Regions from separate parts of the Lentibacillus salinarum genome, predicted to be linked through region 3. Evidence: riboswitches for the same ligand, from Rfam matches in the RefSeq annotation. Region 3 holds a riboswitch; each other region holds the start of a gene.
The links. Region 3 has a riboswitch for cobalamin ahead of ACFQ4A_RS00170 (ABC transporter substrate-binding protein). Riboswitches for the same ligand answer to the same signal wherever they lie in the genome.
Positions count from the first base shown of each region.

Region 1: another riboswitch for cobalamin. It lies ahead of ACFQ4A_RS02700 (DUF4430 domain-containing protein); the one in region 3 lies ahead of ACFQ4A_RS00170 (ABC transporter substrate-binding protein).
Region 2: another riboswitch for cobalamin. It lies ahead of ACFQ4A_RS06765 (ribonucleoside-diphosphate reductase subunit alpha); the one in region 3 lies ahead of ACFQ4A_RS00170 (ABC transporter substrate-binding protein).

Region 1 is NZ_JBHTNH010000002.1:383,612-387,902, forward strand. It holds gene ACFQ4A_RS02685 (helix-turn-helix domain-containing protein) at 1-691, opposite strand, end outside; gene ACFQ4A_RS02690 (ferredoxin) at 846-1,100, shown strand; gene ACFQ4A_RS02695 (ECF transporter S component) at 1,245-1,754, opposite strand; gene ACFQ4A_RS02700 (DUF4430 domain-containing protein) at 1,758-2,198, opposite strand; cobalamin riboswitch at 2,409-2,593, opposite strand; gene ACFQ4A_RS02705 (ATP-binding protein) at 2,657-4,291, opposite strand, start outside.
Region 2 is NZ_JBHTNH010000012.1:654-4,944, reverse strand. It holds gene ACFQ4A_RS06765 (ribonucleoside-diphosphate reductase subunit alpha) at 1-1,799, opposite strand, end outside; cobalamin riboswitch at 1,957-2,149, opposite strand; lysine riboswitch at 2,358-2,537, shown strand; gene dapA (4-hydroxy-tetrahydrodipicolinate synthase) at 2,650-3,609, shown strand; gene ACFQ4A_RS06755 (YfiT family bacillithiol transferase) at 3,972-4,291, opposite strand, start outside.
Region 3 is NZ_JBHTNH010000001.1:26,293-30,583, reverse strand. It holds gene panD (aspartate 1-decarboxylase) at 1-166, opposite strand, end outside; gene panC (pantoate--beta-alanine ligase) at 178-1,050, opposite strand; gene panB (3-methyl-2-oxobutanoate hydroxymethyltransferase) at 1,064-1,894, opposite strand; cobalamin riboswitch at 2,187-2,378, shown strand; gene ACFQ4A_RS00170 (ABC transporter substrate-binding protein) at 2,505-3,491, shown strand; gene ACFQ4A_RS00165 (FecCD family ABC transporter permease) at 3,463-4,291, shown strand, end outside.

The DNA.
Region 1 (4,291 bases), on a different contig from region 3:
TCTGATTGATGACTGTCAGCATCTGATGCATAATCGCCATTCGGATTAAAGGAATATCAATTTGTTTCAGACTATAATGATTCGCAAGCTGAAAACTGTTCATCCCGTAATGGTTATAACTTGTCAGACTGTCAACAACGATACTTGCTTCTCTTTCCGGAAAAAGCTGCAGCAGCCTAAAAAGCTCATCATAAAGCTGGTTCAGGAAACATGTCCGATGGTTTTTCCATTTAAGGTATTGTGTTTTTACCCAATCCGCCACAACCGGTTTGTCAATAATTGGAATGAAATGGAAATGATTCACTTTACTGTTTGTCATGGTTTGGATAAGTAGCAGCAGGCGTTCCCAAAAAACCGAAGCTTTACGATGGTAGAGCAGCCCCTTGAAGTATTGGATAGGCCCGTACGTATCCTGCTGCTCCATCCTGTGTTTCCCTTTGCTGGTTGGCAAACCAGCGTTTTGGTTAGTGAATGTAAGCAGGTTAAGTTCAGATAATCTATGTATGTGCTCGTCAAATGCTTGTTTCTGTAACGTCGGATAAATTCCATAAAAATCATTCAACTGATAAATATGTGCATCTTGGACCGTTTGGATTGAACGTTTCCCGGTCAGCAAATGATAGACGGCCGAAACGCTTCTACTCCCATGAAACTTGGCATAACTTGTTAAGACGATAGCATCAAACAACAACAGCTCACCCCCCCTTCAGCCAACATATCCCATGATAAAACGTTGGGCTGTCATTCACATCATAACATGTTACAGCCAAGTTGAAATGTGTAACATACCGATTTATAATAAAAGATAGGCGTTGAAAGTTGTTTTACTGGTGGGGAGGCGTTTCATGCCAAAATATACAATCGTTGATCAGGAAACATGCATTGCCTGTGGTGCATGCGGTACCACAGCTCCGAATATATATGATTATAACGATGAGGCACTGGCCTATGTCGTTCTGGATGACAATGAAGGGACTGCTGAAGTACCTGAAGTATTGGAAGACGATATGTTGGATGCCTGTGAAGGATGTCCGACCGATTCAATTAAAGTCGCTGATCAGCCATTCCTTGGGGATCCAGAAAAATATGAAGCTGGGTGAAGATGGAGTCATGTCTGACGTATTCGATGACGGATTCCTGTCTGACGTATTCGATGACGGATTCCTGTATACCATCATATAAAAAGAAAAGCCAAACTGAGAAAGGCGCTCCTGTCCTATTACAAAGGAACGCTTTTCTATGTGTTAGTGATTCGTATTCTGCAACTGAAAACGGTTCGTGGCATATTTTTTGAAAAAATGGCTGATGATTGGATACAGCACGAATATGAAGACAGCATTTCCAATCGCATGATATGTGTCAAACGGCAGGCCAGCCAAATAATAGGACCAAAACTTCCCGGCGATCGAATATGTTGTTAACGATATGATAAAGCCATAAAAATAACCGCAGATGACCGCATATACATAAATCGGCAGCCGACCCGGATATTTGCCGATCCAGCCGCTTACTAATCCGATGAGCACCCAGGATGTGACCTGCCATATGGTCCAAACCCCCATTCCCAGTAGCATGTTCGACAGAAATGTTGTCAATACCGCCAGGATGACAGCTGCAAGCGGGCCAAGCACCAACCCGCAGATGATAATCAAAGATGTGACCGGTTGGACATTGGGAAGAAAGGCAAATACACTTCTTCCGACAACCGCAAGAGCAGCGAGTAACGCCAGCAGCGTCAGTTTATATGTATTCATTCATTATTCCCATGCCTGGTAATCAAATGTTACGTTATCACCCGGAGACAGTTCATATTCGGCAGCACCCACATTTGCCTTTTCACCATTAACCTCGAAAATCCACGCCTTTTGTTCATCTTCTTCAGCGGAAACACGTTCAATGGACGTTATAAATTGGCCATCTTCCTCAGTCTCCACATAAAAGTTTTCCTGCAGTACATCCATTAAAATGGCGCCTTCTTCAATTGCAATTTCTTTTTCATCAATGTATTCTTTCCCATTATCCTGGCTTATCGTAATACGAATCTCGTCTTCACTAAGTTCTCCATCTGTATTTTCATTTGTAGCAGTCTGCAAATTACCATTGTTTGATTCGGTTTGGTTTTCTTCCCCGGCACCACAGCCTGTCATCAGTCCAATAACAACGAGTAATATTGCTAAAGGCAACCACCATTTGTTCATTTTCCAATTCCTCCTATGTCTCTGTTTGTGTGTGGAGAAGCGGGCGCGGGAACCAAAACCTGACTGGTACGCGTATGTCACCCACCCAAAATAAAAAAAAGCCAACCTCCTTCAAGCGGTTGTTCAAAGGTCGGCTTATCAGACAATCGAAACATACAACAGTACCATATGGCAGTTCCGGTTGTCCCAAACACTCAAATCCCCGAAGCATTGAAACATGCGATGCTGGCAGGTCTACTGACTTCATGATGCTCACCTACTTTAAGCCCTTCCCATATGGTCAGCCCATACAGTGGTTAACGCTTATTTCGTCGATCACTTACAGTTGCGAGGACAGTTCCAGATTCGCACTGGATTCCCTATTAAGTGAATACACCAACATCTCGTATTCCTATTTCGTTGCAAAACTATCGTAGCATAGGGATGCTGTTTTTTCTAGGCATGATGATAAACAATTTTTACAAGGGAAGCCTGATGTCAAACATTGTCCCTTCATTCAGTTTGCTTTGTACGGTGATGGTCCCATCATGCGCTTCGACAATATTTTTGGCAATGGCCAGACCAAGTCCTGTTCCTTTCTTTCTGCCGTTGCGTGTCCGTGATTTATCAGCCTTGTAAAAACGTTCAAACACAAACGGTATATCTTCTTCCGGTATACCGCTACCGTTATCCTCTATGGATACATGCAGTTCAGTGGCAGTCCCCTCAACAACAACTTTGACATAACCATGTTGCTTTGTATGTCTGATGGCATTATCAATCAAGTTCGTGAAAACCTGTTCAATTCGATCGGTATCGATAGAAATCATTGATACCGACAGATGCCTTTCAGATATTAATTGAACATGACTTTCCTCAGCAATCCCTTTAAACTTTTTTAAAATGCGTTCTACAAACGATTCGGCGTCAATCATCGTCTTGTCTAGCCGGGTATGGCCTGCTTCCATTCGGGCTAGGTCCAGTAATTCATTAACAAGCCTGCCCATCCTGAGGGACTCTTCATGAATAATCTGTGCCAGCTCGTTCTTTTCTTCTGTTGATTCCGCAACATCATCAACAATTGCCTCGCTATATCCCTGCAGCATTGAAATCGGCGTCCGTAATTCATGGGAAACATTAGCAATAAAATCTTTACGCATCTTGTCCATCTGTCTTTCTTCTGTCATATCCCGGATAACCGCGACAGCTCCGCGCACATACGTCTGGTCATATAACGGTGTCATGATCATGACCCATGTACGCCCCTGTGTATTGATTTCGCGGATTACTTCTTTTTCCCCGTGGATGACACTGCGTAATGTTTCGTTTAATGGCTCGGGGGCTGTCAGATGATCGTCCTCAGGCTCCATACCATTTTCATAATATAGATTGTGTATAAATTGTTTTGCTGGCGGATTGGTCACGAGCATATCCCCGTTGCGGTTCAACGTAATGACCCCATCAGCCATCGAGCTGACAATGTTGGAAATTTGCTCCTTTTCCTGCCTTAAGGCATTAATATGAAATTTCAGCTGTCTGCCCATCCGGTTAAAGGCCATCGCCAGTTCACCGATCTCATCATGGGTCAGAATCGGCACTTTCGTATTAAATTCCCCTCTTGTCAAATCAAGCGCGGCCTCTCTCATTTTTATCAATGGTGATGTGATTCGTGTTGACAGAAAGAAAGCGAAAATAGTCGTTAAAATAATGGCAATCCCGGCAGCCAGAAAGATGATTTTAGTCGTCTCCGCTTTGGTCTGATTGACAATATCCAGGGATTGGTAAATAAAGACAGCGCCACCCTGCTCGATCGGAGTACCGACAATCATGGCTTCAACATGACTGCTCGGGAGCATTGTATCTTTTTTAACATCCTGACCGTTGGTGAAAACATCCCTCAAGTCTTCATCATTCCGCAGCCATTGTGGATCAAGTTCGTTTAAATCATTATCCGTACTGTCAGATGTCCGTGATGTCCCATCATCATAAATAACGGCAAGCCGGCTTACCGGGTCTTTTACCAATTCTGCATTTTCCAGCGCCAGTGCCTGATCATCATGTTGTTCAACGATACGGGACACTTTTGTTGCTGTCTGCATCATTTCTTTTTCAGC
Region 2 (4,291 bases), on a different contig from region 3:
ACGTTTCGCTGCAACTCACCCCATTTATCACCGGTATAGCCTTTATCAGCAAAATAGCGGCCCGTCTGCCACTTACTGCCTGCAAACGCCGGGTAGCTGCCTTTCTCCCGGCTCAGCTCCATGCTCGTTTTGATCGTCAAGTAAGCCATTTTTTCATACAGTTGATCGGCATAATCAACTGCTTCATCCGACTCCCACCCGATATTTTCTTTTGCCAGCAGATGATGCCAGCCAAATGTGCCAAGGCCGATGGCACGATATTTCTGATTGGTCATCTGTGTCTGTTTCAGCGGCAGGGTATTGATGTCAATCACATTATCAAGCATGCGGACCTGAATACGGATGAGCCGCTCCAACACCCGATCCGTTACGGCCCGCCCCAGGTTGATCGAGCTCAAATTGCAGACGACATAATCCCCAGATTTGTACTTTTTCACGATTGTTCCGTCCGCCTCGGTCAGTTCCTCCAAAAATTCTGTCGGTGACTGATTTTGCGTAATTTCCGTGCACAAGTTGGAGCAGTAAATCATGCCTTCGTGCGGATTATTATTCTGCCGGTTCACCTCATCCCGGTAAAACATGAATGGTGTACCGGACTCAAGCTGTGATTTCATAATCCGTTTCATAATATCAATCGCCGGGACAACGCGCTTTGTAAGCTGATGAGACGCGACACATTCAAGGTAGCGATCGCGCCACGAGCCCGATCCATTCGCCTCATCATAAAAGTCTTCGAGCGAAAAGCCCATCACCTGGCGCACTTCATGCGGGTCAAACAAATACCAATCGCCGCGCTTTTCCACCTGTTCCATAAAATAATCCGGCAAGCAGACACCGGTAAAAATATCGTGGGCGCGCAGCCGTTCATCGCCATTATTCAGCTTCAGATCGAGAAACCCTTCAATATCGGTATGCCAGACGTCCAAGTAAATGGCAATGGCGCCTTTGCGGGTGCCGAGCTGATCGACGCTGACCGCCGTGTTATTCAGCTGCTTGATCCATGGCACAACACCACTCGACATGCCTTTAAAGCCTTTAATCGAACTGCCGCGCCCCCGGACTTTCCCCATGTAAACACCGATGCCGCCACCGTTTTTGGACAAATTGGCAATATCGGTATTGCTGTCATAAATCGACTGCAGGCTATCATCAACCGTATCGATGAAGCAGCTTGACAGCTGACCGTGTGTTTTGCCGGCGTTTGTGAGCGTCGGTGTCGCAACAGTCATATACAAATGGCTCAGCGCCCAATAGGCTTCAGCGACATACCGGCTGCGTTGGGCCGGGTCTTCCTGCTGCATTAAGTGCATAGCAATCACCATCCACCGCTCCTGCGGCAGTTCGTAGATATTTTGATCGTGATCAGTAGCCAAATAGCGCGTCGTCAAGGTATAAAGGCCAAGATAATTGAACAGCTGGTCGCAGGCCGGGTCGATGATGCTGGCAAAATAATCGATCTCCTCTTTTGTGTATGTCTGCAGCAGCTCCGCCGTATAAATGCCTTTTTCGGTAAGGGTTTGGATGAGTCCATAAAAATCGCTGTAGCGCTCGCTAAAATCATAGCCCCTGTTGGCCGCAGCCTGTTTGTACAAGTCATGCAGATACAGCCGGCTGGCGACGAATGTCCAGTCTGGATTTGCCTCATCGATATTTTCAAGGGCGCGTTTGATTAAGTGATCGTTCGTAGCCGCTGCACCTTTCTTATGTATTTTTTCCATAAAAGTCTCTTTGTCGACCTGTAAGCCTTGTGTTGCCTGGTCAATCCGTTGTGTCAGTTCGTCATTCAAGACGATTGTCATGTGTTTGCCTCCTTTATGATCGCTTAGGGTCTCCCACCGTTTCCCCGGAACCCGTCCTAGCTCAATATAAAAAACCGCTCACCCAGGGGATGAACGGTATAAAACGACAGAAAATATGAACTATTTCCGTCGTTTCGCCATCGCTTGCCCCGAGGATTCGAACGCACGCGATGCGGCAGGTCTCCTGACTTGTGCTTCTCCCTACTGAGGGCCTTCCCATATAACCGCCGTGAAGCTGGTCATACAGTGGTTATCCCGTTCGTCCACACTCACAGTTGCGGGGACAGCTCCGGATTTACACCAGATTCCCTTTTTAAGACTAAGATGTCACCACAGCTCGCGAACACCATATATAGTGTGTCGGTTGAATTATTGTCAATATATATTGTATTTATAGCGTATCATAGAATCATAGGCAATGCAATAGATTTCCAAAAAAATGGCCGGAAGCCTGGCCGGGACGGAGGGATACAATATTTTTCTGACTATCCCTTGAACTTTTATCGAGTGTATGTTATGTTGATTCAAATGATATATTTTTCTTACTTCAATCCATTGAAGTGAGGTAGAGGTAGCGAAGACCATCAGTACACAATCAGAGAATGATGAGATTCAGGGACGATTGTGGAAAGGGGGATTCGCCGAAACGGCACAAAGCTCATACTTTCGCCGTTGGTTCTGCTATTGAACAAATACAGGACTGTCATATAGGTAACTATATGGAGGGCTATCTTGCGCTAAGAGACGGTTAAGTAACGTTTCTCATGCAACAGCGAACCCTCGTTGTTGTTTTTTTTATGGCAACAATGGGGATAGCCCTTTTTAATCTTTCAAAAGGGGTGTGTGAATGATGAATTTCGGTCAGGTATTAACAGCCATGGTGACCCCATTTGATCATCATGGCGATATCGATTTCGATGCCACACGAACATTGGTCAATGATTTAATCGCAAACGGCTCGGACGGCTTAGTAGTCGCCGGAACGACCGGAGAATCCCCGACGCTGACAGACACTGAAAAACTGGACTTGTTCCGCTTCACTGCACAAGTTGCTGATGGCCGTGTACCCGTCATCGCTGGAACCGGGTCTAATAACACACGCGCATCCATCGAGTTGACAAAACAGGCGGCGCAGACAGGTGTCGATGCGATCATGCTGACGACGCCCTACTACAACAAACCGTCCCAGGAAGGGCTGTATCAGCATTATAGAGCTGTGGCCCAAGCGACATCACTCCCTGTGATGCTGTACAATATCCCTGGCCGGAGCGCCGTGGGCATTGCACCAGAAACCATTATCCGGTTGGCGGAAATCAGCAATATCGTATCCGTCAAAGAAGCGAGCGCCAATCTTGATGCGATGACAAAGATTATCAGCAAAACGCCTGATGATTTCACGCTTTACAGTGGGGATGATAATTTGACACTTCCAGTATTGGCGATTGGCGGTACTGGCATCGTATCGGTCTCCGCCCATGTGATCGGGAATGATATACAAGAAATGGTGCAGAGCTTCACGAGCGGCAACGTCCAACGGGCAGCAGCCATTCACCAGGAAATCCTACCGGTGATGAAAGCGATGTTTGCTCAGCCAAGCCCGGCGCCGGTAAAAGCTGCCCTGAATATGACGGGTATTTCGGTTGGCGACGTGCGCCTGCCAATGCTTCCGCTGTCCAGCGACGAAAAACGGCAACTAAGCCAGATCCTACCACCGCATAAAGTGAAACTACATTCAACGGAACGGTTTTCTCCGTTGAATAACGAGGAACAAAGGCTAAATTCGCAACATCCTGTTGCAACGCCTTTGTGACCTGCGTCCTGCAGGCCCGAACAGAATCGGGCATTTACGGACAGTTAGCCGCCGTTTTGAGGTGGGTTAGTGGCCGTTATATGCGGGGAAAAGTGAAACTACATTCAACGGAGCGTTTTTCTGTAACTTTGGGATAAAGTTTGATTAAAAACACCTCATGGACCATACTTTGCAATAAATAAGAATCCATTTTGAAAAAAGATTGATCAAGATGGATTCTTTTAAGCAATTTTAAGATTATTTTTTAAAAATAATTGTCATTTTCTACCTACGTCTTATACAATCGCACCCTTGTTTTCCTTTCCCCATTTTAAAAAATTAGCTTACCCGAGATTTGATAAACCAATTCCTTAAATATTATGCTATTTTGATAATGCGATTTTTATATGGGCTAAGTGATGCTCTTCATGCCAAGCTAATTTTGCAACCTTTGTCGCTACTGTTATATTACCATTTAGCTGATGAACAAAACTTCGATCTAAATGCTCTTCCGTTAAACTATGACCCAAAGATACGATGCGCTCATTTATACCTTCCAACATTTTTATAGAACATTCTACGGGAAGCTTTGTATCCGGTTGAATAGCCCACTTTTCTTCATCAAAAGCTGGTACTGTTGGACTCTCATCTGTTAAAGCCAGCTTCAAACGTTGATACATGTTCAACTGAGAGTCAGCAATAT
Region 3 (4,291 bases):
CTAGGCGGGCACCGTTATTGTTATTGACAATTTGTACCTTTTCATGTGGCAAGATATCGACTTGATCCAGAATATCCTGGTCAATTGTAACACTACCGACATAATTTAAATTTGCTTCCGTTACACGCGCACGATGAATCTTACTTTTCATCATAGTACGAAACATACCATTGCCTCCTAGCTATACCGAGTGATGATTTCTCCGCTTTTGTCGAGAAGCAGATTGTCTATTAATCTGGCTCTTTCAAAGTAAACAGCAGCAGCAAGGATGATCCGCTGATTAATCGATGACACAGGTTCTAATGCCGGATAACTTAGTAATTCAACATAATCAATGTTTCCCGATATGTGATGGTTCATTGTTTCTGTGACGTCATGAATAATCTTATCCGGGTTTTGTTCACCGCGGCGAATGAGCTGTCGTCCATGTTGTAATCCTTTATATAGCCAAACGGCCTCACCTCGCTCTTGTTCAGTCAGGTTCACATTACGACTGCTTTTCGCCAGTCCATCCGTTTCTCTGACCGTTGGCAATCCAACTAATTCGATCGGAAAATTCAAATCATCGATTAATGCGTCCACCACCGCTGTTTGTTGGGCATCTTTCAAACCGAAATACACTTTATCCGGACTGATAATATGAAATAGTTTCGTTAATACTGTCAGGACGCCATCAAAATGTCCGGGACGCGAACGACCGCACAAAACATCGGTCCGTCCTTTTATCCCCAGTTGAATCAGCATTGGATTTGGATACATATCAGCAACGGTTGGAATGAATAATACATCAACGCCTGCCTTTTCAGCCTGAAGTACATCAGCTTGCTCATCTCTTGGGTAATTTTCATAATCTTCATTTGGGCCAAACTGTAATGGATTAATAAAAATACTCGCTGCGACGACATCATTTTCTTTTTTCGCTTCCCGCATCAGGTTTAGATGGCCTTCATGAAGAAACCCCATTGTAGGAACGAAACCAATCTGTTTGTTTTGAGTACGGTAATCTCTCATTAATTGTTTCATGTCTTGAATCGAACGTATAACTTTCACTTTATTTCTCTCCTTATTCACGTTCAGGTAAGGCATCTTTATTTTTCATAAAGAAAGAATGGTCATCAGAAGGAAAGTTTTCTTGCTTCACATCTGAAATGTAAGCTTCTAGCGCTTCTGTACCGCTATCATTAAAATCGGTATACGGTTTCACAAATTTTGGCAGACGGTCAACGCCGTATTTCAGGATATCGTGATAGACTAGGACCTGTCCATCACAATTGACACCCGCACCAATTCCGATCGTTGGAATATTGATAGAATTTGTTACCATCTTAGCCAGTTCTGTCGGAACACACTCTAAAACGAGTGCAGCAGCGCCATGGTCCGCCACTTTCTTAGCATCATCCAGAAGTTTTTTCGCAGTGGTTTTATCTTTCCCCTGAACTTTGAATCCGCCGAGCACATTAACCGACTGAGGTGTTAATCCTAAATGCGCAATAACCGGTATCCCCGCTTCTGTTAAACGCTCTATGAAAATAAGTATGTCCCCGGATGCACCTTCGACTTTCAAGCTTTGGGCATTCGTTTCCTGAAAAATCTTTTTCGCATTTCTTAGTGATTCTTCCAGTGAAATGTGATAGGACATAAATGGCATGTCAACAGCTATGAATGTATTCGGTGCGCCGCGTTTGACTGCCTTTCCGTGGTGGATCATGTCTTCAATCTTTACCTCAACGGTTGACTCATAACCGAGTACAACCATCCCTAATGAGTCACCAACGAGGATCATATCTATTCCGGCTTGTTCCGCCTGCTTGGCAGACGGGTAATCATATGCCGTGACCATGGTAATCTTTTCATGATTTTCTTTCATATTTTTTAAATCTAAAATACGAAGCATGATAACACCCTTTCTTTTTTAATAGAATTCTCGCCGTTCGAGTATATTGATATTATTATACAGGATAAGAGACAAAAATGTACATACAATTTCAAAATCAGCAAGGGTCTAAAAACTGCTGTTAAGCTTAAAAATAGGAATTGATGAAAAACTGTGGAGGGCCGCTCATCACCAGATGAACGCCTTTTTCTCCGTGAAGCAGCCATGCTCGGTCGCTCATAGAGAGGGAATAGGTTACATAGAAACGTGACAGATTTTGTAACTTTATGTATAATCGGAATCAGCGAATAACTAAATCGTTTTGGGTACAGGTGATTTCAATGTGTGAAATCTTAATAGGGAAGTTGGTGAAAGTCCAACGCGGTCCCGCCACTGTATTTGCGAGCGAGCTGTCATGACCACTGTACATAAGTATGTATGGGAAGGGAAGATGCAGCAAGTGATGACCATGAGCCAGGAGACCTGCCTGCTGCCTTTCGTGCACCAATGCCTACGAGGAATAGGAAGGTGTAAAGGGACAGGTTTATCTTGACTGCTCTTTTACATAGCCATCTTCATTTCTCGTGAAGATGTTTTTTTATTTGCGCAAAATACATGAGGGGGTATCGAAGTGAAAAAGTTTTTATCGTTTTTTCTATTAGTGATGCTGACGTTTGGTCTTTTGATTGGTTGCAGTTCTGAAAGTCCCGATTCTGAAAATGGGGCTGAGAGCACAGATGAGAACACGGAGCAAACAGCGACGGAGGAATCAGCTTTTCCGCTGACGGTAACCGATGCGCTTGATCATGACATGACCATTGATGAGAAACCGGAGCGGATCGTCTCCTTAATTCCGAGCAATACCGAAATTGCTTTTGCACTAGGATTGGAAGATGAAATCGTCGGTGTTTCTGATCATGATAATTATCCGCAAGAGGTAGAGGAAAAAGAAAAGGTAGGCGGTATGGAACTGAATGTGGAAGTGATTATCAGTTTGGAACCGGACCTTGTGCTGGCACATGCTTCCGGTGCACATAACTCTGAAGAAGCATTACAACAGATTCGCGATGCCGGCATCAATGTGTTTGTGGTTCACGATGCACAGCAAATTGATGAGACGTATGAATCGATTGAACAGATCGGACAAATGACGGGTACAGAAGAAGCGGCAGAAGAAATTGTCGGCAATATGAAAGAGGAATTTGCGTCACTGCATGAAAAGACAGCGGCTATCAGTGATGATGAACGTCAGTCTGTCTTTTTTGAAGTAGCACCTGCACCGGAAATTTTCACGGCAGGTCAAAACACATTTTTTGATGATCTCCTGCAGATCGTCAATGCAGATAATGCAGCACAAGAGCTGGACGGCTGGGTTCAGATCGATCCCGAAGCTATTGTGGAATTAAACCCGGATGTCATGATAACGACGTATGGCGATTATGAAGATGATCCAGTCGAACAAGTCTTGAATCGTGATGGTTGGGGTGACGTGAACGCGGTAGCGAATGAGGAGGTTTTTGATGTTCATTCCGACCTTGTAAGCCGTCCGGGGCCCCGTTTAGTGGAAGGTGCAAAGGAGATCGCTGAAGTTGTCTATCCGGAACTTTTTGACGAATAATCATCTATTTGCATATGTGCTGGCATTTGCCTTCTTACTTGTATCGATGCTGACGGCCATATCCGTTGGCAGCGTATCTGTTCCTGTTTCAGATATCGTCAAAATTATTGGTGCACATGTTTTTCGCTTACCGATAGCTGATCAGGTCGATCCAATGTACATGAATATTGTTTCGCAAATTCGATTGCCGAGAGTGCTCCTTGCCGGTTTGGTTGGGGCCTCTCTGGCGATTGCAGGAGCGGCATTCCAGGGTCTGCTTCGAAATCCATTGGCAGATCCGTATATTTTAGGTGTCTCATCCGGTGCTTCCGTGGGCGCAGTTGCGACGTTGTTTTTTAGCATTTCGATTCCTTTTCTCGGACTTTATACGTTGCCGGTTTTAAGTATAGCGACTGCTTTAGCAACCATTTTACTTGTGCTGTTTTTCGCCAGAAGAGTGGACCGAACGATGCGGGTGGAGACGATTATTTTAACAGGCATTATATTCAGTTCATTTCTGGGCTCCTTTATATCCTTAATTATTGCGTTGACGGATGACCAACTACAGCAAATTATGGGATGGCTGCTTGGCAGTGTATCTGCAAGGGGATGGAGCCATATCGGTATTATTGTGCCGTTTTTCATCCTGGGATCTTTGCTGCTTTTAATGAACACCAGCGAGTTAAATGCGATGTCATTTGGGGAAGAACGGGCACAGCATCTTGGTGTTGATGTCGAAAAACGGAAATTGGCGGTCCTTGTTGCCGGATCGATCCTAACTGGCGCGGCAGTGGCTGTTTCCGGAGCAATCGGTTTTGTCG